3 regions of the Mesorhizobium sp. WSM4821 genome follow, and region 2 is predicted to be linked to each of the others. Evidence: predicted binding sites of a transcription regulator. Region 2 holds the regulator's gene; each other region holds the start of a gene.
The links. Region 2 encodes LexA, which represses DNA repair genes until DNA is damaged. Its sites were predicted from a motif close to TGTTCNNNNTGTGTTCNG; they were not measured.
Positions count from the first base shown of each region.

Region 1: AC0NID_RS06390 (ImuA family protein) is a predicted target of LexA. The motif match lies at 4,083-4,100, and genes of this name have one in related genera.
Region 3: AC0NID_RS29570 (DUF3072 domain-containing protein) is a predicted target of LexA. The motif match lies at 9,398-9,415, and genes of this name have one in related genera.

Region 1 is NZ_CM148371.1:1,366,508-1,377,127, forward strand. It holds gene AC0NID_RS06380 (error-prone DNA polymerase) at 1-1,629, opposite strand, end outside; gene AC0NID_RS06385 (DUF6504 family protein) at 1,626-3,101, opposite strand; gene AC0NID_RS06390 (ImuA family protein) at 3,043-4,059, opposite strand; gene AC0NID_RS06395 (metallopeptidase family protein) at 4,233-4,655, shown strand; gene AC0NID_RS06400 (DUF1737 domain-containing protein) at 4,702-4,908, opposite strand; gene AC0NID_RS06405 (HpcH/HpaI aldolase/citrate lyase family protein) at 4,912-5,814, opposite strand; gene AC0NID_RS06410 (DUF4153 domain-containing protein) at 6,113-7,666, shown strand; gene AC0NID_RS06415 (response regulator) at 7,670-8,365, shown strand; gene AC0NID_RS06420 (sensor histidine kinase) at 8,425-9,921, shown strand; gene AC0NID_RS06425 (NAD(P)/FAD-dependent oxidoreductase) at 9,959-10,620, shown strand, end outside.
Region 2 is NZ_CM148371.1:4,463,153-4,473,772, reverse strand. It holds gene trpD (anthranilate phosphoribosyltransferase) at 1-310, shown strand, start outside; gene trpC (indole-3-glycerol phosphate synthase TrpC) at 315-1,127, shown strand; gene moaC (cyclic pyranopterin monophosphate synthase MoaC) at 1,130-1,627, shown strand; gene AC0NID_RS21670 (molybdopterin molybdotransferase MoeA) at 1,627-2,832, shown strand; gene lexA (transcriptional repressor LexA) at 2,938-3,675, shown strand; partial or broken gene AC0NID_RS21660 (ComEC/Rec2 family competence protein) at 3,669-6,138, opposite strand; gene gltX (glutamate--tRNA ligase) at 6,241-7,665, shown strand; gene gltA (citrate synthase) at 7,846-9,174, shown strand; gene lpxB (lipid-A-disaccharide synthase) at 9,244-10,422, opposite strand; gene AC0NID_RS21640 (LpxI family protein) at 10,412-10,620, opposite strand, start outside.
Region 3 is NZ_CM148371.1:6,048,277-6,058,896, reverse strand. It holds gene AC0NID_RS29635 (phosphotransferase enzyme family protein) at 1-526, shown strand, start outside; gene AC0NID_RS29630 (class-III pyridoxal-phosphate-dependent aminotransferase) at 519-1,811, shown strand; gene AC0NID_RS29625 (aldehyde dehydrogenase family protein) at 1,824-3,416, shown strand; gene AC0NID_RS29620 (hypothetical protein) at 3,435-4,034, shown strand; gene AC0NID_RS29615 (hypothetical protein) at 4,040-4,453, shown strand; gene AC0NID_RS29610 (EutN/CcmL family microcompartment protein) at 4,465-4,707, shown strand; gene AC0NID_RS29605 (BMC domain-containing protein) at 4,732-5,013, shown strand; gene AC0NID_RS29600 (hypothetical protein) at 5,153-5,788, shown strand; gene AC0NID_RS29595 (SDR family NAD(P)-dependent oxidoreductase) at 5,865-6,626, shown strand; partial or broken gene AC0NID_RS29590 (IS1 family transposase) at 6,640-6,953, shown strand; gene AC0NID_RS29585 (response regulator) at 7,205-7,528, opposite strand; gene AC0NID_RS29580 (Crp/Fnr family transcriptional regulator) at 7,916-8,626, shown strand; gene AC0NID_RS29575 (DUF6894 family protein) at 8,626-8,928, shown strand; gene AC0NID_RS29570 (DUF3072 domain-containing protein) at 9,450-9,668, shown strand; gene AC0NID_RS29565 (class I SAM-dependent methyltransferase) at 9,903-10,620, opposite strand, start outside.

The DNA of each region.
Region 1 (10,620 bases), 3.1 Mb from region 2:
GCATGTCAGCATGCCGAGCGCCAACACATCGACCTTGAGGATTTTCACCGCGTCGAGATCGTCCTTGTCCCACTCGACCATCTTGCGCTCGTCCATCGCCGTCTTGACGATGGGCACGATCTCATCGAGCCGATCCCTGGTGATGACGAAGCCGCCGACATGCTGCGACAGATGGCGGGGAAAGCCCATGATCTCGTTGGCGCGTTCGATCACCTGCCTTGCCAGCGGGTCGGTGCGGTCGATGCCGCCCGCGCTTGCCTCCTTTTCGCCGAGCTCGGAGGTCGACCAGCCCCAGATCGAGCTGGACAATGCGCTGCGGACATCATCGGACAGGCCCATCGCCTTGGCCACCTCGCGCAGCGCCGAGCGGCCGCGATAGCTGATGACGGCAGCGGCAAGCGCGGTGCGCTTGGCGCTGTATTTGTCGTAGATATACTGGATGACCACTTCGCGCTTTTCATGCTCGAAATCGACATCGATGTCGGGCGGCTCGTTTCTTTCCTCGGAAATGAAGCGCTCGAAAAGCGCGTCGATCCTGTCGGGTCCGACTTCGGTGATGCAGATGCAGAAGCAAACGATCGAGTTGGCGGCGGAGCCGCGTCCCTGGCAGAGTATGTCCTGGCTGCGGGCGAATTTGACGATATCGTAGACAGTCAGAAAATAGCGTGCGTAGTTCAGGCGCTCGATCAAAGCGAGCTCTTCCTGAATGCGCTTCGCCACATCGGCGGGAACGCCTGAGGGGTACCGTATCGCCGCTCCCTCTCGAGTCAGCCTTTCCAGTTCGGCTTGTGGTCCGAGACCCGATTCGGTCGGTTCGTCGGGATAGTTGTATTGGAGGTCACTGAGAGAGAAGGTCAATTCCCCGGCAAAGCGCAGCGTTTCCGCCAGCGCTTGCGGATGCCTGCGGAAAAGCCGTGCCATTTCCATTGGCGGCTTCAAATGGCGCTCGGCATTGGCCGCCAGTTCCAGCCCTACCTCGGCGACGGGCACGTTGAGGCGGATCGCCGTCAGCACGTCCTGCAGCGGACGCCGCTCGGCTGTGTGATAGAGAACGTCGTTGGTCGCCATCAGCGGAATGCCTGATGCCTCGGCCATGGCGGCTGCCTGCTCGATGCGGAAGCGGTCGTTGCCGTGATAGTCCGGCGAAACGGCAAGCCGAAGGCTCTTACCAAAGCGATCCTTAAGCCGGCTAATCAGCGCAAGATCACCTTCCGCCGGCGCTGACAGATCCGGCAGGACCGCCAGCGACATGAGATCGCCCCATTCGAAAAGGTCGTCGCGATAGAGAAGCGGTGCGCCCTTTTCGCTTTCATCGCGCATATTGGCTTGCGTCAGCATGCGGCACAGATGGCCCCAGCCCTTGCGGTTCTGCGGGTAGGCGAGAATATCCGGTGTGCCGTCGGCAAACACCAGGCGGCAGCCGGGATGATAGGAAAGGCCTTCCACCCTGGCCTGCTGCCAGGCGCGCACGACGCCCGCCACCGTGTTGCGGTCGGCAAGCCCGAGCGACGAAAATCCCAGGAACTTTGCCGCAACCACCAGTTCCTCCGGTTTCGAGGCGCCGCGCAGGAACGAGAAATTCGACTGGATGCCGAATTCGGCATAGGGAACGACCGTCAGCGCGTTCATGCGAAGACCCCATGCATGAACCAGCGCGGCGGGACTTGAGAGGCGCCGTAGAGACCCTGGCGGTAGAGCCAGTAACGGCGGCCGTCGCTATCCTCGATGCGGAAATAATCCCGGGTCGGCGCCTCTTCCTGTCCCGGTGCCTCCCGCCACCATTCCGGGGCGATGCGTTCCGGCCCTTCGGCACGCGCTACCCGGTAGAGCGCGCGCCGCCAGCGGAAGTTCATGGGCGGTCCCTCAGGCATTTCGGTGGCCGGCACCTCGATCGGTTCGGGCGAACGGAACAGCCGGATCGGCCGTTCCGGCCGAAAGACAGGCTTGGCGTCTTGTATCTTGTCCGGCTTCTTCGGCGGAGAGATCCTTTGCGGCGTTTCCGGGAAGGGAAGCATGGCGACTGCGCGCTCGGGCAGATGGCTCTCGACGGCAACCGGCTTCAAAACCGCGCTTTCGCCGAGCCGGGCGCGGATGCGATCGGCGAAAAGGGCGATGTCGGCGCCGTCATCGCTCGTCTCGCCGGCGAGATCCGCCTGCTGCATGTCGAAGGCCGCTGCCGACAGCACCGAGAGGCGCACGAGATCGAAGCCATAGCCGGCATCGATGTCCTGTTCGAGCGCGGCAAGTCTTTCGTGGAACAATTTCTGGATCAGCAACGGCTCGCGAAGGGGTCGCGACGTGCCGACGGCGATGCGGCTGACAGCGCCGTCGACGCGGAAAAGCAGCAGCGCCAGCATCCTTGCGCCCTCGCCGCGGCGCTCGAGGTCCGCCTTCAGCGTCGTCGCCAGCAATCGCACCAGCCGCTCTATGTCGTCGGTCAGCATGATGGGTTCGGAAAGGTGGCGTTCGACCGAAAGCGGCGCAACCGGCAGACGCGGCGACACGGCCTCGTCGAGGCGGCCCAGCGCCTGGTCGAGACGCAGAAGCAGCGATGCGCCGAAGCGGCGGGCGAGCGGCGCGCGGGGTGCCGCCATGACGGCGCCCGCCGTGCGCAGGCCAACGCTTTCCAGGCTGGCGCGGACATCAGGCTCGATGCGCAGCGCCGCCAGCGGCAAGGGTGCGAGAAGCGCCTCCTCCTGGCCACCGGGGACGATGCGGTCACCGGCAAACCGCGCCGCCGCCCAGGCAGCACCCGGTGTGGCGGCAAGGCCGGCGCGGACATCGAAACCCTGATGGAAAAAGCGCGACAGGATGTCGTCCAGCATCGACCGTTCACCGCCGAAAAGATGGGTGCAGCCGGTGACATCGAGGAACAGACCGTCGGTTGCGTCGAGCGCCACCAGCGGGGTGTAACGGTCGCACCAGTCGGCAAGGCTTTCGAGCAGGCGGCGGTCGGCCTCGGGATCGGCTTCCAGTACGTCGATCGAGGAATGCATGGCGCGCGCGTCGGCTATGCCCATGCCGCGCTTCAGGTGAAGCGCCTCAGCCCGCTCGTCGAGGGCGGCGATGCGCTGCGCGTTCCCTTGGCGATGGCTGATCACCAGGGGCAGGTGATGCGAAGGCCGGGAACGCCAGGACCGCCCCAGACGCTGCCGCAGGATCCTTTCCGCGGCGAGGTGCGGAAACCACAGGGACAGGATTCTTTGCCCGTTCTTTCCCGATGCGTCTTTCCTCGAAAACGTGTTCATGGGGATTCCACTCCAGTGTGAATTGTCCTGGCAAGGCCGTGCGGCTCTTGCCGATGTTGACGGTGAAGGCAGGGCGGCCGATCGAGCCGGCGAGCGGCCCGGCGATCGTCTCGCGGGATGCCGACGGCGCCGCCGACAGAACGAGGCGGACGGGTGCCGCCGTTGGCTCGGGCTCGCCGGCATGGCGCAACAGGAACACCGGCCGGCCGGCATTCTGCGCCCGGGCGTGCAGCCGCCGCGTCGCGGTGAGGTCGAGCCGCTGCGGACTGCCGCGGATTTCGAGGATGACGGCGGCGAGCGCCGTCATCCGGGCGGCCTCCTCGGCGGTCCACAGCGCATCGAGAAGCCTTGGCGCCTCGGAAAACAGCAATTGCTCCGGTTCGATGCCGAAAAGGGCGTGAAGCCCTCCGGCATAGGGAAAGCCCGCCTCCTGGAAGACCTCCGTGGTGCCGATCCACAGGACCGGCAGTCGCGGTCCCCGTTTGAGGATCAAGCTGACGAGCGACAGGGCGAAGCCGGCGACGGCCCCGGCATCGCGGGTCGCGGCGCCGTGGATCTCGCTCAGCGCCGCCTTCGGCAGGCCGCCGCTGAGCGCAGTATCTAAACCTTCGGCACCGGTACGCAGAAACGCGTCGGGCGTCGCCACGGCGAGGCCGCGGCGAACGATTGTTAGATTGTGGGGCGTGACATCCGCATCAACGGAGGCTGCGCCGGCCGGCGCCTCCAGGCGCTCGGGCAGTGTCCCTTCGATCTTCGCGATCTGGCGGCGCAGGGCGAAAACAGTCTCCCGCGCCACGGCGCTTGTCGCCATGACGGTCAGCTTCCACTCACAATTGTTCCTGTTATGTTCTAATAGATTCCAGAGGGCGTCCGAAGAGTCAAGCGGGGTCATAGGGAATTTATTCCTCCCCACGCCTGGGCGACAATCCAGCCATTTGCCGACTCCGGCTCGAAAGCCTATATGCCGGGATCAAAGGACAAAGCATGGCCCGCATCTACAAGACCCGCACCTGGCACGACCAGCTTTCGCCGTCGATGGAGGAAATGGAGTTCCTGGCGTTGGAGGCTTACGCCCATCTGCCGGAGGATTTTCGCAAGCTGACCGGCGAGATCGTCATCCAGATCGCCGAATTCCCGACCGACGAGATCATGGATGATCTATCGCTGGAAACGCCCTTCGACCTGCTCGGCCTGTTCGAGGGGCGCGGCATCGCCGAGCGCTGGAATCCGCAGACCGGTGAGGGGCCGAACCGCGTCACGCTCTACCGCCGCGCCATCCTCGACTACTGGGCCGAGAACGAAGAGACGCTGGGCGACATCGTCACCCATGTGCTGATTCACGAAATCGGTCACCATTTCGGCCTGTCGGACGACGATATGGAGCGGATCGAAGAAGCGGCGGAGTAGGCTGTGCTGATATCAGCACACCCTGCGTCGGGAGCTATGCAAGCCCCTACCAATCACTGAGATTAGTGTCGGGTCCGTAGTCCTGGCCCTCGACATCCTTTACCACGGCCTGACCGCAGCGCATGCTCTTGGTCTGCTTGTCGTAGGCATAGGTCGGCGAGCCGAACAGGTGCCAGCCCTTGTTCAACGCCGCCGTCACCTTGTGGCAGAAGCTGGAATCGTCGGGACCGGACAGAAAGCGGTAGAGTTTCATTTTTCATTCCTGTAGTGAGTTTGCCGATCTTGCCCCGATGGCGGCCGCCTTCGCCAGCAGTTTTTCGGCCTGCGCCAGATGCAGCCGCTCGACCATTTTTCCGTTCAGCGCAATGACGCCCTTACCGGCATTTTCGGCAAGCGCGAAAGCATCCTTCACCGAGCGCGCCTCGGCCACCGCTTCGGCAGATGGCGCAAAGGCCCGGTTTGCGGTATCGATCTGAGCCGGGTGGATAAGCGACTTGCCGTCGAACCCCATGGCGGCCGCTTCCAAACATTCGCGCGCAAAGCCATCCAGGTCTCGAAAATCATTGAAGACACCATCGAGCAGGTCGAGGCCGCCGGCGCGCGCGGCGAGCACCATCTGCATCAGCCACGGTGTGAGATAGCGCCTGTCGGGCGTGGCGAGAATGCCGGTCTCCTTGACCAGATCGTTCGTTCCGGCAACGAAACAGATCAGCCGCGAGGCCGGGTCGCGGCCAAGCTCGGCAATCGGTCCGATGTTGAGCAAGGCCTTGGGCGTCTCGATCATCGCCCATAGTTTCACCGCGTCGGGTGCAGAATTGTCGTCGAGGACGTCGCCGGCTTCCAGAATATCGCGCGGACTGACGACCTTAGGCAGCAGGATGGCGTCGGGCTCGCAGCTTGCCGCGGTCAGCAGATCGTCGGCGCCCCATTCGCTGGAAAGCGCGTTGATACGCACGACCATCTCGCGGCACCGGTCGGGGCGATTGGCGAAAACATCAGTCAGCCGTTCCCGCGCGGAAAGCTTGTCGGCCGGAGCGACGGCATCTTCGAGATCGATGATGACAGCGTCGCAGGCCAGCGACGAGATCTTGGCCAGCGCCTTGTGGTTCGAGGCCGGGACGTAGAGCACCGAGCGGCGCGGGCAGCAGGTTTCGGTCATGCCCGATCTATGCCGCCTGGAGGCGGCTGAGGCAAGCCGTCTCGCCCTGCACGAAAACTGCACGGGATTGCGGAAAATCTCCTCGAATCCGCCCTGCCGACGGCATTCCGATCCGCGAAAAGGGCAGTATGCCTGAGCAAACAAGTTCCCGTTTGTCCCTTCCGTACCGGCTCCGTAGCGAAGATTGGTGGCTCGCCGATCCGCCCCGGACGCATCCGTCGGCGACCCTCCTCCCCTTCATCCGCAAGTCTCCACCCCGGTATGCCGGCCGGATCAAAGCCGCTGAGAAAATCCGATCATGACATCGTTCCTTACGGCGGCGCCGAGCTATTGCATGCGATTTGGCGTGGCGGCCCTCCTTGCCGCGCTGGCCGATTTCTTCTTCTACGGCCAGCCCGTCGGCATAACGCTTTTCCTGTTCGGCATAACGCTTGCCGCCGCAGCCGCGGGCATCCAGCCCTTGGCGCTCAGCGCCCGCGGTCTATGGCTCGCACTCGGCGGCTTGCTTGTCGCGCTGTTGCCGCTCATTGAAAATGTCAGTGCGCTGTCCGTCGCGATCGGGTTTGCGGCGATAGCCGCCTTCGCGCTTTTGCTGGCCGGCCGGCTGCAGCACGGACTTCCCCGCATTGTCGGTCAGGTCGCTCTCTTCCTGCTCGCAGCGCCATTTCGGTTCATCCGCGACTTCTTTCGCTGGCGCAAGGCGGCGCGGCGGCTTGGCCGGCGGCGCGTCCGCCTCGCGGCGATCGCCGTCTGGATCATGCCACTGACCCTGGGCGCGGTATTCCTCACGCTGTTCGGCGCCGCCAATCCAGTCATAGAACACTGGTTATCGCTGATCGATCTCTTTGCGTTGCTCGACTTCATCCAGCTGCCGCGGCTGGCCTTCTGGCTGTTCGTGCTGGACGGCGTCTGGGCCTTCCTGCGTCCGCGCCTGCCGCGCTCTTTCCGCACCGCGCGTCGGCCGTCCCCTGTCCCTGTCGCCGGCGACGTGCCAACCACAAAATCCGCCACGGCGATCGAGGACGTCATCTTCGGCAAGGCGGCGATCCTTCGCGCGCTGGTCGTCTTCAACATCCTGTTTGCAGTGCAGACCGCGCTCGACGCCACCTATCTGTGGGGCGGCATCGCCCTTCCCGACGGGCTGACTTACGCCGCCTACGCGCATCGCGGCGCCTACCCATTGATCGTCACGGCGCTGCTCGCGGCCGGCTTCGTCCTGGCGGCGCTGCGGCCGGAAAGTGCTCCCTCCAGCGATCCGCTTATTCGCCGGCTGGTCTATGTCTGGGTGGCGCAGAACATCGTGCTGGTCATCTCGTCGATCCTGCGGCTCGACCTCTATATCGGCGTCTATGCGCTGACCTACTGGCGCGTCGCCGCTTTCGTCTGGATGGGGCTGGTGGCGGCGGGCCTCGCCCTGATCATCACCCGTATCGCGCTTGAAAAGTCCAACGAATGGCTGCTTTCCGCCAATCTTCTGACGTTATCGGTGACCCTCTATGCCTGCTCCTTCATCAACTTCGCCGCGCTGATCGCCAACTACAATGTCGAGCACTCATTCGAAATGACCGGCCAGGGCACCCGCCTCGATTTCTGGTACCTTCGTTCGCTCGGGCCAGATGCCTTCCCGGCTCTGGACCGTTTCCTCGAGCTCCAGAGAAGGACGATTGCCGCCAACGATCCCCCTTGGCGCGAGCTCGCCGGCCTGCACGGGCGGGACAAGGCCGGTTACCATGACGGCCAAGAAAACTGGCGCGCCTGGAGCTTTCGCGATTGGCGGCTCCTTCGCACTCTCGACACACATATCCCGTTCGTGGTTCCTCAGAGCTCCGAACCCTTCGTGCCGGGCCGCTGATCCATGCCGCATAATATCCTGATCGCCGACGATGATCCGCACATCCGCGAAATCATCTGCTTTGCGCTCGAAAAGGCAGGGATGAAGACGGTTGCCGTATCCGATGGTGCCGCCGCATTGCAGGCGGTCGAGCGTCGCGCGCCCGATCTCGTCGTGCTCGATATCGGCATGCCGGAGATGGACGGGCTGGAGGTCTGCCGGCGGCTGCGGCACATATCGGACGTGCCGGTGCTGTTCCTGTCCGCGCGGGATGAAGAGATCGACCGCATCCTAGGGCTCGAAATGGGTGGCGACGACTATGTCACCAAGCCTTTCAGCCCGCGTGAGCTGGTCGCCCGGGTCAATGTCATCCTGCGCCGCGCCCGCCCGACAAAGGCGGAACAGGCCGACGACAGGCAATTCTCGCGTGGCAGACTGGCCTTGGTGCCGGCCAGCCACGCCGCCAGTTTCGACGGCAAGCGGCTGGTGCTGACCTCGATCGAATTCGCGATCCTGAAAGGATTTCTGGCGCGCCCGGCACATGTGCTCGGCCGCGACATGGTGATGGCCAATGCATATGCCGGCAACATCCATGTCGCCGACCGCACTGTCGACAGCCATATCCGCAACATCCGCGCCAAGCTGGCGGCAGCCGGCTGCACGGACGCGATCGAGACCGTGCATGGCGTCGGCTTCAGGCTGGGCCGGTGCGGCGCGTGACTGCGCAGAAATGGCGGCCGCGCCTCGCCACGATCGTTGTTGCCATCCTGATCATGGTGATGGCGCTGCCGCTGGTCGGCCTGTTCTTCTTCCGGCTCTATGAGAACCAGCTGATCCGTCAGACCGAGGCCGAGCTGATCGCGCAAGGCGCCGCCCTTGCCGTGATCTACGCACAAGAGGTCCGCGACGCCGGCATCGCCACCGAAAAGCTCGGGGCGCCCGTGCCTGCCGACAGCGACAATCCGGACTCTCCCTACCGGCCGATCGAGCCGCGCCTCGATCTCGCCTCCGATACCGTTCTCCCGACCCGGCCTGCGCCGACGGCCGCCGCCATCGATCCCGCCTTCGCGGCGATCGGCGCGCGGCTGTCGGGCATTCTTGCCGAGACCCAGAAAACCACGCTTGCCGGCTTCCGGCTCCTCGACCCCAGGGGTGTCGTCATCGCCGGACGTGAAGAGGTCGGGCTGTCGCTCGGCGCTGTAGCAGAGGTTCGCGCAGCACTGGCCGGTCGCTATGCCAGCGCGCTCAGGCTGAGGATCTCGGACGAGCCGCCGCCGTCGCTCTATTCGGTCAGCCGCGGCACAAAAGTCCGCGTCTTCGTCGCCATGCCGGTTGCCGTCGACAGCAAGGTCGCCGGCGCGGTCTATCTGTCGCGGACGCCGAACAACATCGTCAAGCACCTCTATGGCGAGCGCGGCAAGGTGGTGCTGGCGGCGATCGCCATCCTTGGCGGCACGATGCTCATCGCCCTTGTCTTCCTGCGCACCGTCAGCCGGCCGATCTACGCTCTGATGGAACGCACGAAACGCATCGCCGCGGGCGACCGCGAAGCGATCAGGCCGCTCGACCATCACGGCACGCGCGAGATGGCGGCACTTTCCGACGCTTTTCTCGACATGGCCGAAAAGCTGCATGCGCGCTCGGACAGCATCCAGACATTCGCCACCCATGTCTCGCACGAGCTCAAATCGCCGCTGACGGCAATCCAGGGGGCGGCCGAACTGCTGCGCGATTCGGGTAGTGCAATGGACGAGGCCGAGCGGCGGCGCTTTTCGGACAACATCGTCACCGACGCCGGGCGGCTCAATTTGCTGGTGCGCCGCCTGCTCGATCTGGCGCGCGCCGAAAATCTCGCGCCCAGCGGCCAAAGCGCGTCGATCAGCACTGCACTGGCGCTGCTGCCGACCGAGAGCAGGCTGGCGGGGCGCGTCGAGGCCAGCGGCGATATTGGTCTGCCGATGTCGGCCGAAAACGCGGCAATAGTTCTTGCCAATCTCATCGACAATTCGGTGCGGCATGGTGCGACGCTCGTTTCGATCGCGGCGGCGAGCGCGGACGGCAAGGCGACGATCCTGGTGAGCGACAACGGCGCCGGCATTTCGCCCAGCAACCGCGGGCGGGTCTTCGAGCCGTTTTTCACCACGCGCCGAGATTCGGGCGGCACCGGCATGGGCCTCGGCATCGTGCTGGCCCTCCTGAAAGCGCATGATGGCACGATCAGACTGGTTGACTCCGACAGCGGCACGCGCTTCGAGATCATCCTGCCGGCTGCGTGATCGACACGGGCGGTTTGAACCGGAAAGGCGACAGAAAGTGCGCTACGACGTCGTTATCATCGGGGGAGCCATCGTCGGCTCCTCGATTGCCTATTATCTGCGCGAGGAAGGGTTTTCTGGCTCGATCGCGCTGGTCGAGCGCGACCCGCAATTCGCCCATGCGGCAACGACGCTGTCCTGCGCTTCCATCCGCCAGCAGTTTTCTATCCCCGAGAACATCCGCCTGTCGCAGTTCACGCTGAAGCTGTTCCGGCGACTGAAGGAAGAGTTCGGCGCCGACGCCGACCTCGGCTTTCGCGAAGGCGGCTATCTCATCCTGGCCGGTGAGAACGGCCTGCCAATCCTCAAAGCCAATCACGAGGCGCAGATGGCCGAGGGCGCCGACATCGTGCTGGAAGACGCTGACCAGCTTACGCGGCGCTTTCCCTGGCTGTCGGCAGAAGGCATTACCGCCGGCGCATATGGCCGCAGCGGCGAGGGCTGGTTCGACGCGCATGCGATGCTGATGCTGTTTCGCAAGGCCTTGCGCGAGAAGACGATCGATTTCATCACGGCCGATGTCACCGGCATCGTGCGGCAGGGCGACCGGGTCACCAGCGTGAGCCTCGACAATGGCGAGCAGCTCGAAGCCGGCATCGTCGTCAACGCCGCCGGGCCGAATGCCGGCACGGTCTCCGCCATGGCCGGCCTGGCGCTGCC
Region 2 (10,620 bases):
GGTGGCCGAGCTGGTCGGTGGCGAGATCCGTTGCTTTACGCTGACCCCGGAAGCGGTCGGGCTGAAGCGTCATACCAAGGAGGAGTTGCGCGGCGGCGACGCTGCCTACAACGCCCAGGCGCTGCGCGACATGCTGGGCGGCGCTGCCGGCGCCTATCGCGATACGGTGCTGATGAACGCCGGCGCCGGTCTGGTGGTGGCGGGCAGGGCGACGACGCTTGCCGACGGCGTGGCGACGGCGGCGCAAGCCATCGACAGCGGCCGCGCGCTGAAGATGCTCGACCGGCTGGTCGAGATTTCGAACGGATAGAGCCGTGTCTGATATCCTTCGCAAGATCGAAGCCTACAAGCGCGACGAGATCGCGGCGGCGAAGACGCGTGTGCCGCTTGCCGAGATCAAGGCGCGGGCGAAAGACGCCGATGCGCCGCGCGGCTTTCTCTCGGCGCTTGAAGCCAAGCGCAAATCCGGCGGTTTCGCGCTGATCGCCGAGATCAAGAAGGCGAGCCCGTCCAAGGGCCTGATCCGGGCCGATTTCGATCCGCCGGCACTGGCCAAGGCCTATGCGACAGGTGGTGCCGCCTGCCTTTCGGTGCTGACCGATGCGCCGTCCTTCCAAGGTGCGCCTGAATTCCTCACCGATGCGCGTGGCGCCGTGACATTGCCCGCTCTGCGCAAGGATTTTCTGTTCGAGCCTTATCAGGTGTTCGAAGCCCGTGCGTGGGGCGCTGACGCCATCCTGATCATCATGGCGAGCATCGATGACGCCATGGCCAGCGACCTCGAAGCGACGGCTTTCGATCTCGGCATGGACGCACTGGTCGAGGTGCATGACGAGACCGAGACGGAACGCGCGCTGAAACTGTCGTCGCGGCTGATCGGCATCAACAACCGCGATCTCCGGACGTTCGAAACCAGCCTCGAGACCTCGGAGCGGCTGGCGGCGATGGTGCCGGCCGATCGCCTGCTGGTCAGCGAGAGCGGTATTTTCTCGCACGAAGACTGCCGCAGGCTGGAACGGAGCGGCATCGGCACCTTCCTCGTCGGCGAGAGCCTGATGCGGCAACAGGACGTGGCCGCCGCAACGCACCTGCTTTTGACGGGCAAGGCGCCGGCCGAGGCTCTCTGACGATGACGGCCTCCCTCACCCATCTTGGCGCACAGGGCGAAGCCAACATGGTCGATGTCGGCAACAAGGCAGAGACGACGCGCACGGCGGTCGCCGAGGGCTTTGTCTCGATGCTGCCAGAGACGCTCCAAATGATCCTCGACGGCGATGCCAAGAAGGGCGACGTGCTGGGCACGGCGCGCATCGCTGGCATCATGGCGGCCAAGAGGACGCATGAGCTGATCCCGCTCTGCCATCCGCTTCTGTTGACCAAACTATCGGTCGACATCGAACCGGACGCGACGCTGCCTGGCCTGAAGGTCACGGCGCTGGCCCGCGTCACCGGCAAGACCGGCGTCGAGATGGAGGCGCTGACCGCCGCCTCGGTCGCTTGCCTGACCATCTACGACATGGCCAAGGCGGTCGACCGGGCCATGGTGATCTCCGGCATCAGGCTGGTGGAAAAGACCGGCGGCAAATCCGGCGACTACAAGGTGGGCGCCCAAGGGGCAGGCCAATAATGGCGTTGCTTCCGGTCACCGAAGCGCTCGAGCGCCTGCTTGAAGGTGCTGCGCCCTCGCAAGCCGAAAGCGTCACCCTGATGGACGCCGCCGACCGTGTGCTGGCGGAGCCGCTCATGGCGCTCCGCACTCAGCCGCCCTTCAACGCATCCGCCATGGACGGCTATGCCGCGCGGGCCGCGGACGTCGCGTCCGTGCCGGCAAGACTTTCGGTGATCGGCATGGCGCCGGCCGGTCGCGGCTTCACCGGGACGGTCGGTGAGAAGCAGGCCGTGCGCATCTTCACCGGCGCGCCGCTTCCCGCGGGCGCAGACACGATCGTCATCCAGGAAAATGTCCGCGACCTCGGCGGCGGCAACATCGAAGTGACCGCATCGACGGTCGAAGGCCGCAACATCCGCCGCCTCGGGCTCGACTTCTCGAAGGGCGACGTTCTGCTGGAGAAAGGCCGCCTGCTCGATCCGGCGGCTTTGTCGCTGGCCGCGTCGGCCAACCATCCGCAAGTCAGCGTGGTGAAACGGCCGCTGGTCGCCATCATCGCCACCGGCGACGAATTGCTGCCGCCGGGCAGCGACCTTGGCCCCGATCAGATCATCTCGTCCAATGCCTATGGCGTCGCCGCCGCGGCCCGCTCGGTCGGCGCGCGTGCCCTCGATCTCGGCATCGCCGCAGACCGCAAGGAGGCGATCGCTGCGCTGGTGAAAAAAGCGGTCGAGGCAGGAGCCGACGTCATCGTCACGCTGGGCGGCGCCTCGGTCGGCGATCACGACCTCGCCCATGACGTGCTGACCGGCGAAGGCATGACGCTCGATTTCTGGAAGATCGCCATGCGGCCCGGCAAGCCGCTGATGTTCGGGCGGCTGGGCGACATCCGCTGCATCGGCCTGCCCGGCAATCCGGTGGCGAGCCTGGTCTGCACGCAGCTCTTCCTGAAGCCGCTGCTTGCGCGGTTCGGCGGCCGCGCCTACCGCCAGGACATGCGTGAGGCACGGCTGGGGACCGCGATGCCGGCCAACGACGTCAGGCAGGACTATGTACGCGCCGTCGTGAAGGAAGAAGCCGGCGTGCTGCTGGCGACACCGTTCGCCATCCAGGATTCCTCGATGCTTAGAATGCTGGCAGAAGCCAACGGGCTGATCGTGCGCGAGCCGTTCGCTCCCCCAGCTGCGACTGGCGCCGCCTGCAGCGTGCTGATGCTACGCTGAACAAAACGTCAACACATTCATTAAACTTTAAACGGTTGCAGAACACAACTGGAACAGATAGTGTTTGTTCTGGGTTTGTTTTTCTGATTCTGTCGGGGGTTCGCGATGCTGACACGCAAACAACATGAACTGCTAATGTTCATCCACGAACGGCTGAAGGAAAGCGGCATTCCGCCTTCCTTCGACGAGATGAAGGAGGCACTCGACCTCGCCTCCAAGTCGGGAATACATCGGCTGATCACGGCGCTGGAGGAGCGCGGCTTCATTCGCCGCCTGCCCAACCGCGCCCGCGCGCTTGAGGTGCTGCGCCTGCCCGATTCGATCGCGCCCGGCCTCAATGCGGCGCGCAAATTCTCGCCAAGCGTCATTCAAGGCAGCCTTGGGCAGGGCAATCTCGGACGACAGATCAAGCCGGCGCCTTCACGCATGCCTGCGGCCGGAAATGACGACGACGTCGTTGCCACCGTATCCATCCCGGTGATGGGCCGCATCGCTGCCGGCGTGCCGATCGATGCCATCCAGCACCAGACGCATTCGATCTCGGTACCGCCGGACATGATCATGGGCGGCGAGCATTATGCTTTGGAGGTCAAGGGCGATTCGATGATCGAGGCCGGCATTTTCGACGGCGACACGGTCATCATCCGCAACGCCGACACGGCGAACCCGGGAGAGATCATCGTGGCATTGGTCGACGAAGAGGAAGCGACGCTGAAGCGATTCCGCCGCAAAGGCGCCTCGATCGCCCTGGAAGCCGCCAATCCGGCCTATGAGACGCGCATCTTCGGGCCGGACCGGGTCAAGGTGCAAGGCAAGCTTGTCGGATTGATCCGGCGTTACTGAGCGGCGGCTTTTTTGGGTTTCTCGGCCTTGCGGTATGGCGGCAGGCCCCTCGCCTCTCGAGAAAACTTTCGCTGCACATGCCAGGGCCGGTACGGTTCTTCGACGGCGAAACGAATTTTTGCGCGCGTCGTCGCCGATTGCGGATCGAAGAAGACGGCGGCACTGCCCATGCGAGCGAGTTGCCGTTTGGTCACGACGAGGACCAGCGGATTGCGGCAGGGATTGTAATAGGCTGTAGCATCGTCGATGACGATCAGATCAGCAAAGGCACAGGCTGGCCGCGCGGTTTTGCGGTCGTCGGCGAGCGCGACGATCGCGCCGGACGGATGCCGGGCGAGGCACAGACCGGCAGAGCAGTAGAATGGCGCGCCCGGCGGCAGGTCCGCCGGATCGGTGATGTTGAACTGCATATCTGTTTTGGCGAACGTCTCCGGCATGATGATCGTCTCGGCCTTCAGGGCGTGTTTCCAGTTGTCGATGGTAAATTCGTTCGGACGCGCCCGGTTCACGGCAAACTCACCGCCGCCGATTGGTAGAGCGACCAGCCGCGCATTCTCCGAGATCAGCACGTCGGGCGTGGGTGTGTCGGAAATCGTCAGCAGGCCGGCAAGCGCGAAAGGCAGCGCCGCAATCCGCAGCCAGGTCGTCGCCATGGTTGCGATGACAAGTGCGATCGTCGCCAGCAGGACCGACTGCATCGAGATCAGCCCGACCGCGTCGATGGGCGAGCGCTCCGAAATCCATCCGGACACGACGATCATCGCTGTCAGGCCCTTGCCCATCACATAGAGGAAAGGCCCGTCGGCACCGAACGGCATAGCCAGAGCGCTGAGCACGGGCGAAAGGCATGACCACCAGCGAGACGATCGGCATGATCGCCAGATTGGCGAACAGGCTGAGTGGCGAGACCCGCTGGAAATGCCATATGGCAAAAGGCGCCGTAGCGCTTCCCGCGATGATGGAGGTCATGGCGAGGCCGCTCATTGCCACCAGGAATTTTCGTGTGACGAAGCCGAGCGGCGATCGTCGCGGCGGTGGCTCGGTGGCCCTGCCTGCGCGGTAGTCGGACCAGCCGGCATAAGCGCCGACGAGGGCCGCGGTCGCGGCGAAGGACATCTGAAAACTCGGCTCCACAACCTCATGCGGCGACACGACGACGATGACGGCAATCGCCGAGATCGCCAGATTGCGCATGGTGAGCGCCGCCCGGTCGAACAGCACGCGATCAGCATCACCGCCAGCATGATGAAGCTGCGCTCGGCCGCGACCACCACGCCCGAAATGATCAGATAGGCCGCGATCGAAAAGAGTGCGGCCGCGGCCGCGTATTTTTTGACCGGCCGTCGCGAGGAGAAATCGGGAAACAGCGCGAAGGCGCCGCGCAGCAGCCCCATGACCGTGCCGGCAACCAGCGCCATGTGCAGGCCGGAGATGGAGATGATGTGATAGATGCCGGTGCGCCGCATCGCCTCGTTGATCTCTTCGGGGATGCCGGCGCGCACGCCGACGACCAGCGCGGCGGCAATCTCGCCCTCGGCGCCGCCGATGCTGCCGCGAATATGGTCGGCGATGCTCTCCCGCGCGTTCTCGACCGCTGAGGAAAGACGCGCGGCAAGCGGTGCACCATCTGGCGAAGCGCCATCCGGGGGAACAGTTTTTGGAGTGCCAAGGAAAAAGCCGCTGGCGCCAATACCGGCGAAATAGCTGTCGAAGGAGTAATCATAGCCGTCCGGCTGCACCGGGCCGGTTGGTGGCAGCAGTCTGACATAGCCGGTCACTTTCGATCCGGCGGCCGCGCCCGGCGGTATTTTCATAGCCGAAGCGCGAATCCGCTTGGGCATATAGCGCAGCGCTGGCCGGGCGGTCGAGATCGCATCGATGGTCAGCCGGATGCGACCGTTCGCCATCCGGTCGAGGCTGACGATCCGGCCGGCCAGCCGCGTCGGGATTTCCGCGCCGACCATCTGCGTTCCCGCGCGCCGGTCCCGACCTTGGCGGCGAGCACGCCGAGCGCGCACAGCAGCGCAACCAGGAACACAGATGCGTTTTGCGCCATGAGCGCGAGCCGGCCGCACACAATGCCGTGAGGACCACGACGGCGATGGGTTGCGAAAAGTCCGGTTCTCTCGCCAGCGAAAAATAGAAGATCACCCCGCATGCCAGAAAAACCGGCACCAGCAGGAAGGCGACGCCACGGTCGATCTCCATGCCGGCTGCCGATGCCAAGTTGTTGCGGATGCCGGACGGCGAAAGATGGCGAAGGTGCCCGCGCAGCCGAACGGCAGGGCCGATCTTCGGGCTTGGGACCGTTGCAGGCCCCTCCGGCGGCAGGGGCCTGACATCAAGGCGTGGCAGTGAATCCGGCGCCGGTATGACAGGCACCGATGCGGCAAACAGCGACCGTTCGCTGACGCTGCTGACCGCGCCGTCGCTCCCGTCCGCACCGCGGCCTGGTCCAGCCATCGGGTCTGCCCCTTGCGCCCTTGACCTCCTATGCTACATGAACGCGCGGCGCGCGAAAGTCCGCGCGACCGCATCCGTATCCTGCACTTGCCTGAGAGTTCCATGTCCGACAAGGTCGTTACCCGTTTTGCCCCCTCGCCCACCGGCTTCCTGCATATTGGCGGGGCGCGCACGGCGCTGTTCAACTGGCTGTATGCAAAACACACCGGTGGCACGATGCTGCTGCGCATCGAGGACACCGATCGCGAGCGTTCGACGGATGCGGCAACCGCCGCCATTCTCGATGGGCTCTCCTGGCTCGGCCTCACCTGGGACGGCGAGCCGGTATCGCAGTTCGAGCGCGCGCCGCGTCACCGCGCAGTCGCCGAGGAGCTGGTGCGCCTCGGCAAGGCCTATTACTGCTATGCGACGCCGGCCGAGCTGGAGGCGATGCGCGAGAGCGCGCGGGCCAAGGGGCTGCCGCCCCGCTATGACGGACGCTGGCGCGACCGCGACCCGTCGGAGGCGCCGGCCGGCGCCAAGGGGGCCATCCGCATCAAGGCGCCGACCGAGGGCGAGACCGTGGTGCATGACCGCGTGCAGGGCGAGGTGCGCTTCCCCAACAAGGATCTCGACGATTTCATCATCCTGCGCTCCGACGGCAATCCGACCTATATGCATGCCGTCGTCGTCGACGACCATGACATGGGCATCACCCACATCATCCGCGGCGACGACCATCTGACCAACGCCGCCCGCCAGACAGTGATCTATCGAGCCATGGGCTGGGAGGTGCCGTCGATGTCGCATATCCCGCTGATCCATGGTGCCGACGGCGCCAAGCTGTCGAAGCGGCACGGGGCGCTTGGCGTCGAAGCCTATCGCGCCATGGGCTACCTGCCCGAGGCACTGCTCAACTACCTGGCGCGGCTCGGCTGGAGCCACGGCGACGACGAGATCATGTCGATCGCCGACATGATTGCGTGGTTCGACATCGGCGACGTCAACAAGGGAGCCGCCCGCTTCGACTTCGCCAAGCTCGAGGCGCTGAACGGCGTGCACATGCGCCGGAAGGACGACGCCGAATTGCTCGATATCTTCATCGCCACCTTGCCCTATCTCGAAGGCGGACCGGCGATCGCTGCGCGGCTCGACGACAAGAGCAAGGCGCAGTTGCTTGCCGCCCTGCCCGGCTTGAAGGAGCGCGCCAAGACGCTGGTCGAACTGGCCGACGGTGCCGCCTTCCTGTTCGCCCAGCGGCCGCTGCCGATCGACGAGAAAGCGGCGGCGCTGCTCGGTGGTGAAGCGCGTGAGATCCTGCGGGGCGCCCACGCGGCGCTGAAGGCGGTTTCAGGCCACTGGACGGCCGCTGCGGCGGAGGCTGCGATCCGCGAATATGCGCTGGCAGGCGACCGGAAACTCGGTGCCGTGGCCCAACCTTTACGGGCTGCGCTCACCGGCAAAAGCACCTCGCCAGGCGTATTCGATGTGCTTGCCGTGCTTGGCCGCGACGAAAGCCTGGCGCGCATCGCCGATCAAATCGATTAGGAGAACTGGCCCAAGAAGATTGGCATTGAAAGGCGGCTTTCGCAGTGCAACATTAGGTCCTGGCCCAATTTGGCACGCAGATCCAATTGCGGGCGCAAACACGAGCACTCCGATGCTTTCGACGTGTTGCGTTGCGGATATTTCGCCTTTGCCGGCATGAAGAAACAAAAGGAGTTTGCAATGTCCGAAGCTGCGACAAGACTGGAATTTGGCGGCAAAACCCACGCGTCGACTGCAAAACTGGAGCTCGGTGGTAAAACTCACGAACTCAAGGTGCGAAGCGGCTCGGTCGGACCTGATGTCATCGACATCGGTTCGCTTTACAACACCACCGGGGCCTTCACCTACGATCCCGGCTTCACGTCGACGGCAAGCTGCGAATCGGAAATCACCTTCATCGATGGCGATGCCGGGATCCTTTTGCATCGCGGCTATCCCATCGACCAGTTGGCCGAACATGGCGACTTCCTCGAAGTCTGCTATCTCTTGCTCTACGGCGAATTGCCGACCAAGGCGCAAAAGGACGATTTCGACTACCGGGTGACGCGCCACACCATGGTGCATGAACAGATGTCGCGCTTCTTCACCGGCTTTCGCCGCGACGCGCACCCGATGGCGGTGATGTGCGGCGTGGTCGGCGCGCTGTCGGCCTTCTATCACGATTCCACCGACATTTCGGACCCGTATCAGCGCATGGTCGCATCGATGCGGCTGATCGCCAAGATGCCGACGATCGCGGCGATGGCCTACAAATACCACATCGGCCAGCCCTTCATTTACCCGAAGAACGAGCTGAATTTCGCGGCCAACTTCCTGCATATGTGCTTTGCCGTGCCGTGCGAGGAATACAAGATCAACCCGGTGCTGGCGCGTGCGATGGAGCGCATCTTCATCCTGCACGCCGATCACGAGCAGAACGCCTCGACCTCGACCGTCCGCCTCGCCGGCTCGTCGGGCGCCAATCCGTTTGCCTGCATCGCCGCCGGCATCGCCTGCCTGTGGGGACCAGCCCATGGCGGCGCCAACGAGGCCGCCTTGAACATGTTGGGCGAGATCGGCCATGTCGACCACATCCCGGAATTCATCGCCCGCGCCAAGGACAAGAACGATCCGTTCAGGCTGATGGGCTTTGGCCACCGCGTCTACAAGAATTACGATCCGCGCGCCAAGATCATGCAGAAGACCGCGCATGAGGTTTTGGGCGAACTCGGTATCAAGGACGATCCGCTGCTCGACATCGCCATGGAGTTGGAAAAGATTGCGCTCACCGACTCTTATTTCATCGAGAAGAAGCTTTATCCGAATGTCGATTTCTATTCCGGCATCACGCTGAAAGCGCTGGGCTTCCCCACCACCATGTTCACCGTGCTGTTCGCGGTCGCCCGCACCGTCGGCTGGATTGCGCAGTGGAAAGAGATGATCGAGGATCCGCACCAGAAGATCGGCCGCCCACGCCAGCTCTACACAGGCGCGCCGGAACGTGACTACGTGCCGATTGCAAAGCGGTAAGATCGAGCGAATCGGGAATAGCGAGTAGGGACAGAGTTGCGTCTGCGGTGGTCCACTCCTCGCTATTCGCTACTGCCTATTCGCTTCTTTGATACACCTCATCACGACCCCGGCAGCGATGTCGCCGGAAGGTCTGTCGGTGGCCATGCGCCTGGCCACCTCGGCAAAACCGTCCTTCTGCCATGCGCGATAGGGGGTATCGGAAAACAGCGCCTCCAGCTGCCGCGCCAGATAGGGCGGCCGCACATATTCGTTGTAGCTTTCCGGCACCACCGGGCGATCGGCGATAAGATTGGGCAAGGCGGCGCTCCATACGGTGATCAGGCTCTGAGCCATCCGCATGACCGGATCGAAGCGGTAGCAGGAGACCATCGGCACACCCGACAGCGCCAGTTCCAGCGACACCGTTCCCGACGCGATCAACGCCGCATCGGCCTTGCCGAAAGCCTGCCATTTGCGTTCGGGATCAAGGATGATCTCCGGCTTCTCGTCCCAGCTTGCCACCGAAGCCCTGACCAGGTCGGCAACATGCGGCACCGTTGGCAACAGCAGGCGCAAGCGGTGCCCGCGCGCGCGCAGGATCGAGATCGTCTTGCCGAACGGGCCGACCAGCCGTCGCACCTCGCCGCGACGCGACCCGGGCAGCACAAGCAGTGTCTTTAAGCGATCCTCGGACAGGTCGCGCGGCAAGTTTTGCGCCTTTGCAGCGCCGAGCACGCCCGGATCATGCGTGAGGCGATGGCCGACATAGGTGCCGGGCGGACCATCGAGGCGAGCGAGCTCCTTCCCCTCGAAAGGCAGGATGCAAAGGATATGGTCGACATATGGCTTCATCGCCGCCGCCCTGCCCGGCCGCCACGCCCAGACGCTCGGGCAGACATAGTGGACGATCGGAATTGCGGGATCGGCGGCGCGAACCTTTTTCGCCACGCGCAGCGAAAAATCCGGGCTGTCGATAGTGATGAGGCAGTCGGGCCTTTCATCGGCGACCGCGCTGGCCGTCTGGCTGATCCGCCGCATCAGGCGCGGCAGGTCGCGCAGAATGGCGCTCAAGCCCATCAGCGCGATCTCGCCGCCGTCGAAGAGCGGAGCGAGGCCGAGCGCCTGCAAATGGCGGCCGCCGATGCCGACGAGCCGGACCTCGCGTCCGGTCGCGCGCTTGAGCGCCTCCACGATGTCGGCGCCGAGCAGGTCGCCGGACTCCTCGCCGGCGACGATGGCAATCTTCAGCGGTTTCTCATTTCCCATGCACCGGCTCCGCGGCAGGCAGGCCGATCACGAACAGGCCAAGCGCATTGGCGCGGGCGACGACGGTGGGGCTTTCCAGAATTAGCGAGCGGCCGGCTTCGACGGCAATACCGGCAAGTCCCGCGGCATGCGCCGCCTCGACTGTCTGCGGGCCGATGGAAGGCAGATCGGCGCGCAGTTCCTGGCCGGGCTTGGCAC
Region 3 (10,620 bases), 1.6 Mb from region 2:
CGGTGCTCGGGCCAATTGGGGGCGTTGGCAGGACGGGCCGGATTGCACGCCGGATCGCATCCGGTTGCTGCAGCGAGCCGTCGATCTTATGGAGCGGCGTCTTGAGCGCTTCGGCCAAGCTCGCGAGCGCTACGGTCTCATTCACGCAGATTTTCGGCTCGCCAATCTCCTTGTTCACGATGGAGACGTCCGGGTCATCGACTTCGACGATTGCGGCCTGGGCTGGTTCCTCTACGACGCCGCAACTGCGGTGAGCTTCTTCGAAGATCGCGCCGACGTGCCGGAACTGATGGAGGCTTGGAAAGAAGGCTATCGCCGCCACCGCATTGTGCCCAGGGAGGACGAGGATGAGCTGTGGACCTTCATCCTGATGCGACGCATGACGCTGTTTGCGTGGATGGGATCGCACAGCGAGACCGAGCTCGCCCGCAGCGAGGGTCCCGGATACAGCACCGGCACCTGCGAACTCGCCGAACGCTACCTCAGCAAGTATTCGTCGTTTGGACCCGGAGCCCAATATGGCTGATCCGAAACCGCAGAGCCCGCAAAAGCGCGAGTTCATCGCCAAGTCGAAAACGTTTTGGAATCCAGGCAAGACCCAGGCCTGGCAGGATATGGGCGTCGACCTCGTCATCGACCGGCGTGAAGGCTACCTGCTGTGGGATATGGACGGCAGACGCCTGATCGATCTCCATCTCAACGGCGGCACCTACAATATCGGTCACCGGCATCCGGAGCTGATCGAAATTCTCAATCGAGGCACCCAGCGCTTCGATATGGGCAACCACCACTTTCCGTCGCAGGCGCGCACTGCACTGGCCGAAAGGCTGGCGCAAATCTGCGGCGGCGATCTGCACTACACCATGTATGCCTCCGGCGGCGCCGAGGCCATCGACATCGCGCTGAAGACGGCGCGCCATGCCACGCAGCGGCGCAAGATCGTTTCGATCGTCAACGCCTATCACGGCCACACGGGACTGGCGGTCGCCGCCGGCGCCGACCGGTTCAAGAAGATCTTCCTGTCCGACCAGCCGGACGACTTCGTCCATGTGCCGTTCAACGATCTCACCGCCATGGAAGACGCGCTCAGGGGCAGGGATGTGGCGGCCCTGATCATGGAGACGATCCCAGCCACCTACGGCTTTCCAATGCCGCTGCCCGGTTACCTCCAGGAGGTGAAAGTGCTGTGCGAGCGCTACGGCGCCCTCTACATCGCCGACGAGGTCCAGACTGGCCTGATGCGTTGCGGTGAGATGTGGGGTTACCAGCGTTATGGCATCACGCCGGACATGGTGGTCACCGGCAAGGGCATCTCCGGGGGCATGTATCCGATCGCCTGTGTCATTGTTCGCGAGCCCTTTGCCGGTTGGCTCACTCAGGACGGCTTCGCGCATATGTCAACCATGGGCGGGGCCGAACTGGGTTGCCTGGTCGCTATGAAAACGCTGGAGATCCTGCAGCGACCGACCGTCAGACCCATGGTCAACTATATCTCGGAAACGTTTCGCAATGGCCTCCACCAGGTCATGAAGCTCTACCCGGACTTCTTTGTCGGGATTCGCCAATGCGGCGTCGTCATGGGGCTTGAATTCGATTTTCCACAAGGCGCCAAGCCGGTCATGAAGCACCTCTACGAGAATGGCGTCTGGGCGATCTTCTCGACTCTCGATCCGCGGGTGCTGCAGTTCAAGCCCGGCGTGCTGATGACCGCCGATCTGTGCGCGGAGGTGCTCGAGCGCGTCGAGCGCAGCATTGGCCTCGCTTATGCTGAAACCCTGGGTCGTGGACGAGGCCAGTACCGTGCCGCGTAAGGACACGATGCGATGACCGCGATCGTCGAGGAAATCCTTGCCGGAGACCAGCGCGCGAGCGGAACCGCGGACCTCATGCTGCAGACAGCGGAGTGGGCCGCAACCGCTTTCGCCCGGTTCGATCGCGCCCGCGTGGACAAGATCGCACGGGCAGCCGCCGATATCGCTCACGCGCATGCGGGCGAACTTGCCGAGGCAGCCGTTAAGGAAACCGGTTTCGGTGTCGTCGAGCACAAGAAGATCAAGAACGAGCTCACCTCGCGAGGGCTCTACGAACTTTATTCCAAGCAGGATTTCTGCTCGCCCCGGGTCTTGCCGGACCAGAAGATGGTGGAACTGCCGCGTCCGGCGGGCATCGTCTTCGCGTTGACGCCGTCCACAAATCCCGTCTGTACGACGTATTACAAGGTGATGATGACGCTGGCGACCCGCAACGCCATCGTGGTCTCGCCGCATCCCAAGGCCAAGGCGTGTTCGGCCCGTGCCGCGAAGCTGATGGCTGAAGCGGCGGAAGCAGCGGGCGCGCCTGCCGGCATTATCCAGGTGATCGAGCAGCCCAACCTGCCGCTGATCGACCACGTCATGAAATCGCCGGCCATCGCCGTGATCCTGGCAACCGGCGGCACGCCAATGGTCCGCGCTGCCTACGGTTCGGGCAACCCTGCGATCGGGGTCGGGCCGGGCAACGCACCTGCCCTGGTCGACGAAAGCGCCGATCTGGCGGAGGCAGCCAAACGAATTGTCGCCTCGAAGAGCTTCGACAATTCGATCCTCTGTACCAATGAAAGCGTCGTTGTAGCAGTGGAGGCCATCGCCGACCAGTTGCTTCAGCGTATGAAATCCGCTGGCGCGCACGTGGCGAAGCCCGAAGAGGTTGCGGCGCTGCGCGAATTGCTGTTTGGCCTCGGCAGCTTCAACGTTGAGGTGCTTGGCAAGTCGGCTGTCGAGATCGGCGCGATGATTGGCCTGCGCCTGAGCACCAACATCAAGATCATCATTGCCGAGATCGACCGCGTGGGGATCGATGAGCCGCTGTCGAAGGAAAAGCTCTGTCCGGTGCTTGGCTTTTTGCGCGTGCCGCATGCGCAAGCCGGCATTGCCCGGGCGTGCTCGCTGATCCGCCTCTCCGGGCCCGGCCATTCTGCCGCAATCCATAGCAATGACACCGCCACGATCCTCGCCTACGGCGCGGCGGTGAAGGCGTTGCGCGTCGTCGTCAATGCGCCCTGCAGCCTGGGCGCGGCAGGTTATGGCACCCATCTCGCGCCCGCCTTCACCATCGGCACCGGTTTTTTCGGCTCGTCATCGGTCGGCGAGAATGTCGGGCCGCAGCATCTCGTCAACTGGACCCGCATCGCCTACAACGACGATGCCAAGGAGGCGTTCGGCGATTTCGCGCAAGTGGATGCCTGGGCGGGAGGGTCGCCCCTGGCGCTCGGACGAGAAGCGCCGATTTCTCTTGGACGCCTGCAGGAGGGTGCGGACCAGATGCGGACCGCGCCGCCGAAGCTACGCGCGACGGCGGATATGGATGACATCGCCCAACTGCGCGAAGAGATTCGCCGCATGGTGCTCGAAGAACTCCGCGATGCGTTGCAGCCATGAACAAGGCGACCTGACAGCATGGCCGAGTTGCGCTCCTTCATCTTCATCGACCAGTTGCAGCCGCAGACGCTGTGCTACATGGCAAGCGGCATGCGCGGGCGTCTGCCGCGCACCAATATGGCAGCACAGATCATTGAGGTCGCGCCGGGTCTCGACGTCGAGGGGCTGACGGATGTGGCGTTGAAGCATGCCGATGTCAGCGGCGGCATGCTGGTGGTGGAACGTCAGTTCGGCTATCTCGAATTCCATTCGCGCTCCGTCGCGGCGGTGAAATCGGCGGCTGGCGCCGTGCGAGACATGCTCGAGGCTGGCACCGGAGCGGCCATCAAGCCGCAGATACTGGCCTCCAAGATCGTTACCCGGATCGATCACGGCCACGCATTCCTCATCAATCGCAACAAATCGGGATCGATGATCCTGCCGGGAGAATCACTTTTCGTTCTCGAGATGCAACCCGCATCCTACGCGGTGCTCGCCACCAACGAAGCCGAGAAGACCGCCGACATCAAGGTGATCGACTACCGCATGTTCGGCTCCACCGGAAGGGTCTATCTGTCCGGAGCGGAGTCCGACGTACGTATGGGCGCGCAAGCAGCACTTGCTGCGCTGAAGGGGTGACTGGCATGTTGGACAAGGACGCCATCCGCAGCCTCATTCGCGATGTGATCGCCGAGGAAGTGAAGCATCTTGGGCAAGGCCAAGCACCGGCCGGTCCTCAACCCGTCCGAATCACAAGTAACGCCGATCTCGCCAGCTTCGCCCGTGAGGTCCTGCGGCTCGCCGACGACCCGAAGATCCGCGACGCGATCGAGGCCGGGCGACATCCGTTTCGCCTCGAGGCGGATGGCGTTGTCGCAACCGCCCCGGCCACGAGCCCGAGCCGTCGCATCGATGTGGGGGTCGTCACCGAGGCGGTGATCGGCAAGCTGCCGACGCACGTCACGCGTCTCCAACTCGGCCCTGGCGTCAGCATTACTCCATTGGCTCGCGACAAGGCGACCGTGCGCAACATCAGCGTAGAGAGGATCAGACAATGATACGTGGTCGCGTGGTGGGCCGCTACTGGGCATCAAAGCGCATCGAGCACATTCCGTCCGGGGCGTTCCTCGAAGTGCAAGGCGCCAGCGGCGGGCTTATGGTTGCTTTTGATGTCCTGGGCTGTGGCGAAGGCGAGGAAGTCCTCATCGTCACTGGTTCCACCGCCGCCTCATGGCTCGGTGGTGGCAAGATTCCGATCGATGCATTGATCATCGGCTCGCTCGACGAGACGCCAAAACCGAAATCCAAATAACGTTTCGCAACCAGGGAGAGCACTATGTCGAACGCAATTGGAATGATCGAGACCAGAGGGTTCGTCGCGGCGCTGGCCGCGGCCGACGCCATGGTGAAGGCAGCGAATGTGACGGTGGTCGGACGTGAGGAAGTCGGTGACGGTCTCGTGGCCATCATCATCAATGGCGATGTCGGCGCGGTGAAGGCTGCTACCGAAGCCGGTGCCGAGGCGGCCTCCAGCGTCGGCACGCTGGTCTCGGTGCACGTCATTCCGCGCCCGCATCCTGATCTCGGCAAGCATTTCGCCTCAGCGACCGGCAAGTGACAGCCATCTTCGTCCCGGAAGGATTCTCCTGCTTGCGGGCGGGGATCGCTTCGTCGTGCAATCGCCCGCGGGCGGCGCAGCCGTGCCGACCAGCTGCGGTTTGCGGTGGCGACGACGGCGATCGGCGCTGGTAGGCATCATGACCGAGCTTCGCGTCTATCTGTTGGTGAAGGATCTGGGCCGCCAGTTCGCGGCGTACATGTCGACGCCGACCCGCGCGCGCGGCTACCCTCCAATGGCGGGAGAACACTCGCTCATCATCGAGGTCGCGCCGGCGCTCGCCATTCACCGCATCTGCGATCTCGCTCTCAAGCAGATGCCGGACATGGAGCCGGGTCTGCTTTACACGGAGCGGCAGTATGGCATCCTCGAACTGCATTCGTCCGATCTTGCTGAGCTCGGCCAGGCCGGCAAGGCGATTCTCCAGGGCATCGGCTGCAGGCCAGAGGATCAGCTGAAGCCGCGTACGCTGTACTGCGACATCATCGAAAACGTGTCGGACCAGCATGCAATTATCCTCAATAGGACGCGCGAGGCGTCAATGCTGCTGCCGGGGAAATCACTGCTGGTCTATGAGCTGGAGCCGGCGCTGTTTGCCACCGTCGCCGCAAACGAAGCCGAACGCGCGGCTCCCGGCATTACCCTCGTCGATGTCCAGATGATCGGCGCCAGTGGTAGGGTGTTTCTTGCCGGCACGCGCGCACAATGCGAAAGCGCTCGCGACAGCATCGACAAGGTGTTGGGCAGCGTGATCGGCCGGAGCGGGAAGGCCTAGGACAGACCTGGACGAGGTTCACGATGGGCGTCGCGGTCTCGTCTCGGCGCGACGCCACTGCATAAGGAAACGCTCGATGATCCTGAAGGACAAAGTGGCGATTGTAACCGGGGCGGGTTCCGGCATCGGCCGCGCCAGCGCCGAAATCCTCGGGCGCGAGGGTGCCAACGTGCTGGTCGCCGACCGCGATGGCGAGAAGGTGGCCGAAACGGCCAACGTGATCGAGCGGCTGGGTGCGCATGCGCTGGCGACCGCCATCGACGTCTCAGACGATCTGCAACTTGACGCGCTGGCCGCGCACTGCATTGACACGTTCGGCCGGATCGACATTCTCCACTCTCATGTCGGCATTCAGGTCGAAGGTTCGCTGGAGCAGGCGGATTCAGAGGGAATGGACAGGTCGTGGCGGCTGAACGTGCGACAGCACTTCCGCCTGGCGCAACTGGTGGTCCCGCACATGAAGGCGCAGGGCGGCGGCTCGATCATCGTCACGGCCTCGAACTCCGGTGTGTTGTACGACCGGCAGATGATCGCCTATGCCACGACAAAGCACGCGGTCGTGGCCATGACAAAACAGATCGCGCTTGATTATGCCCGCTACAACATACGGGCCAACGCGCTGTGCCCGGGCTGGGTCGACACGCCGTTCAACGAACCTTTCATGCGGCAGATGGGCGGACGCACTGCGCTCGAAAGCTATGTCAGCCAAAAAATTCCCATGGGCCGTTTCGCCACAACCAAGGAAATCGCCGAGTCGGTGCTGTTCCTCGCATCCGATCGCTCTTCCTTCATGACTGGCCAGGCGCTCGTCATCGACGGTGGCGAATGTCTCGGCTGAGTGTTTTGCGATCAATCCCGACCCTGTGCATGTCAGCACGTCGCATATTGAGCGCGCCAACCTCACCATGCGTATGACCAATCGTCGCTTCACGCGCCTCACCAATGCGTTCTCAAAGAAGTTCGAAAATCATGTCCACATGGTCGCGATTTACACCGTCTGGTACAACTTCATAAAAATGCACAAGACGCTGAAGATGACGCCGGCAATGGCCGCTGGCGTTTCGCAGACGCTTTGGTCCATGGAAGACCTTTGCGAGAAGATGGACGCCGTTGCGCACAAGCCGGCAAGCGCGGGCCTTACCAAAAGCGAGTGGTCAACGGGTAATGCCGACGCAGGAAGTTAACGATGGGGAATGGAAGCGCTGCGACGAGTGCCGCAGCAAGTATCGTGCTTCGACCTCCGCAATGGCATATCTTTGTCCCGAGTGCGCTCATGTTCTCTATGGATATGAAAACTGCCATCATGAGTTCGATGGCACCCGTTGCAAGCTTTGCGGGTGGAATGGTCGACGTTCGCGCTACGTCCGATCCTTGCTTGAAAATTACGATTAGTCGCCGTCAAATTTCAAACTGAGACTACCCAGCCGTGGATGCCTTAGCCATCGAAATCGCCAAAGCTACGAGCACGGAATCGTCGGCAGGTTTCTCGACATAAATCCCGGCCTTGAAGGCCTCACCTCGGTCCTCGATTTCCGTGGCACTATAAACCACAAAGGGGATGTTGCGGGCAACGAGTTCTTCAGCAACCGAAGAGCTGACGCCGTCCTGCAAGAGCACGTCCAGGATGACGACGTCCGGCTCAACAAGGGCCAGAATTTGCCTTGCGCGAGCGCAACTTGGCTCTGAGGCTACCGCAAAACCAGCCTGTTTAAGGGACGCCTCGATATCAACGACGATCATGGGCTCGTCCTCAACGATAAGTGCTAGAGGCTTTCTCACGCGCTTCTCCTTGCTGGGCAGGAGCACCACGTGCGCTGACACCACCGTATATCGTAAACCTGTCTGGATCACAGCGCACGATCATTTGTTAAATGAGCGAAAGCAGTCAGTCGTATCACTAGGCTCCCCAAAAGGCTGGAGCGTCGTCTTCCCCGAATAACGCACGCGGCGCCTGAATATTGGCAGTCACCAGCAGCGATCCGTGGCGTGGCTATGATCGCCGCGAGATGCTTAACGCCTAGCATCCGGCATCAGCAGCGTGGAACATTTGCGGCGAATGCAAGTTCGGCTGTAAAGCCTATGGAGGTAACCAAGTCCTTGTGTTCAGCTCTCTCCTCGGACGTGCTCATGCGCAAGCTGCGTGGCATCGCTGAGATTAGCGATGATGACGCCGCAGCCTTAGTGGGCCTCACAATTCAGGAGAAGCGTATTCCGGCTAACCAGGATCTTGTCTTGGAAGGCGATCGACCAACCCACTCGTTTGTCGTCTTGGACGGCCTGGTATGTTCCTACAAGCACACAGGTGGGGGAAAGCGGCAGATCACCAGCTTCTTTGTCGGAGGCGATCTCCCCGACCTGCACGGCATGCATCTCGCAGTCATGGACTGCAGCTTTTCTAGTCTGACGCCCGGTAGATTGGGCTTTATCCCGCACAGCGCACTTCGTCGAATTTGCGAACAGCGGCCGCGTATTGCAACCGCGTTCTGGCGATCGACCCTGATTGACGCTGCGATCTACCGGGAGTGGGTCACCAACGTCGGGAGGCGGGACGCCTACGCGCGTATGGCCCACATGTTATGCGAACTCATTGTGCGGCTGCGGTTTGCAGGTCGCATTGAAGACCACGTCGCGAGTCTGCCGATAAGCCAGGCATCACTTGGTGATGCGGTGGGTTTGTCCGCGGTTCACGTGAACCGCACGCTTCAGGCGCTACGAGGTGACGGGCTGATCGCCACGTCTGGTGCAACGTTGCGTGCTCTCGATTGGCCGGGTTTGGTGCAGGCAGGAGACTTCGATCCGACCTACCTGCACCAGAAGGATCCTGAAGTGGCGTTCTGATGACGGAAACCGACATGCCGAGATATTTCTTTGATAGCGGCGATCGCCAGCACCTCGTGGAAGACAGCACGGGTCTGGAATGCGAGGGGATTGAGGCAGCGCGCAATGCAGCCGTCGAAGGATTGACTGAGTTGGCGAAGGACGAACTGAAGGGACCCCATGGGCAGCAACTCATTATGGATATCAGGGACGAGAGTGGCAGAAAGGTTTTGAGGCTTAGCCTGTCCCTGGTGATCGAACCGCTTGAGGTAAATGCCGTCCCGCCGACACCCGACGAAGATGAACCTCGAGGTCGCGCTTGAACCATGCGAGGTCTGAGCGCCAGCCGCAGGTAAGTATGCAGTGAATGGAAGACCGGGCTTTCAGCCGCCCTCGCGGATTAAGGCGACGCGGGCCTTTGCCGAGCGATACAAACAGGCGCTCTAAAAGGCAGCGCCGAGCCGGTCATAAGGGTTATCTGCTGGTGGACCAGACGAGATGTCCATGGATGCTTTGGCTTGGTCGCTCGATGGTCGAGTTCGGCCTTCGCATATGCGTGTCGAAGACATGAACCCGGACGCTTCCTTGATCAATAGGGCGATCGAATTCCGGCCGGCGCCTGTTGTCGTGGAGCCTGCTGGGCTGTGGTGTGGTAAATGGAGCCGCCACGTTGGACGTCGCGGTAGTGCCCTCCGGAGACGGCGGAGGCGCAACTCGGAGACATCTTGCGTTGGGCCCAGTTTGTAATCTCCAGCCAGGCATAGGTCGTCTACCACTAAGCTAACATGCTGGCGGAACAACTCATGATCATTCTCATTTTGGTGATCATCAAGGGAGATTTGACATGGGCGACCGGCACAACCCAAAAATCGATGCACCGGCAAATGTCGAAAAGGACCCGGAAGATTGGATCAGCGGAGATGACCCCATGACCCCCGCACAAGCCTCCTATTTGAAAACTTTGGCCGAACAGGCCGACGACCCTGACGCCTATGCTGACGGCCTCAACAAGGCGGAAGCCTCTAAACGCATTGATGCACTGCGGGAGAAATTGGGCCTGTAGTGCCCGCTCGTGGCTTTTGGTCTCCAGCGACGGGGAGTCGATCGGGCCCGGTTCGCACGGTTTTCCTGCAGTTGTGGCCACGCAATTAACTTACAGCTCCGGGGTCAGCCAACGAACGCACCTGCTAGGACCCGTACTCATAAATTCGGTTCATGTCCGTTTCAGTCCGAAAGCAGGGCAATTGCTGTGTAGCAGCGGAATGTTACGAAATGCCGGAACGGGATATTCCAACACCTAGACCACAGCCACAATTACGTGGGCCTGAATTTTGGCAGCAACCTCGCCGCTGCCATGTCTGTCTGCAATCGCGGTTGCGGCATAGTCGGTTGCAGCTTCCAGTTCTCCCGCGCCTCTGGCCTCGATTTCGGTGCGAAGGACAGTTCCCCGGCAATAAGCTACGGCTGGAATGCGCGGCGAGGAGGCACGGCTCTGTTCGGCTCTCGTCTCGATCACCACATCGGAGAAACCCGCGTCCTCCAGCTCGCGACGGATCAGGTCCTTATCGTGATAACCGTGCGGCGTTCGTGCCAGAAAGCGCGGCGGGTCGTTGGGAAAAAACTTTGCGAGAGCATTCGTTACATCATCCGCAAATACATTCTCCTCGATGCGATCCCATACATTGAACAAAAAACGTCCTCCGGGCTTCAGAACGCGCTTTGCTTCGCGGTAGCCCGACGAGCGGTCGGGAAAGAACATCGCGCCGAACTGACAGCAAACGAGATCGAAGACCGCATCTTCAAACGGCAGCGCCAGGGCATCCGCCTGGCGCCATCTGATGCGGCTGTCAGGAGCTTGTCGCGAAGCGGCGTAGTCGAGCATCGGCTGGTTAAGGTCGGTTACGATATAGCTTGCGCCGGGGGACAGTTTTGGCGCCAATGCGCGGGTGGCAACCCCGGTTCCTGCGGCTGTTTCCAAAACGGCCCTGGGCGACAAGGACGCTGCTCGTTGTGCA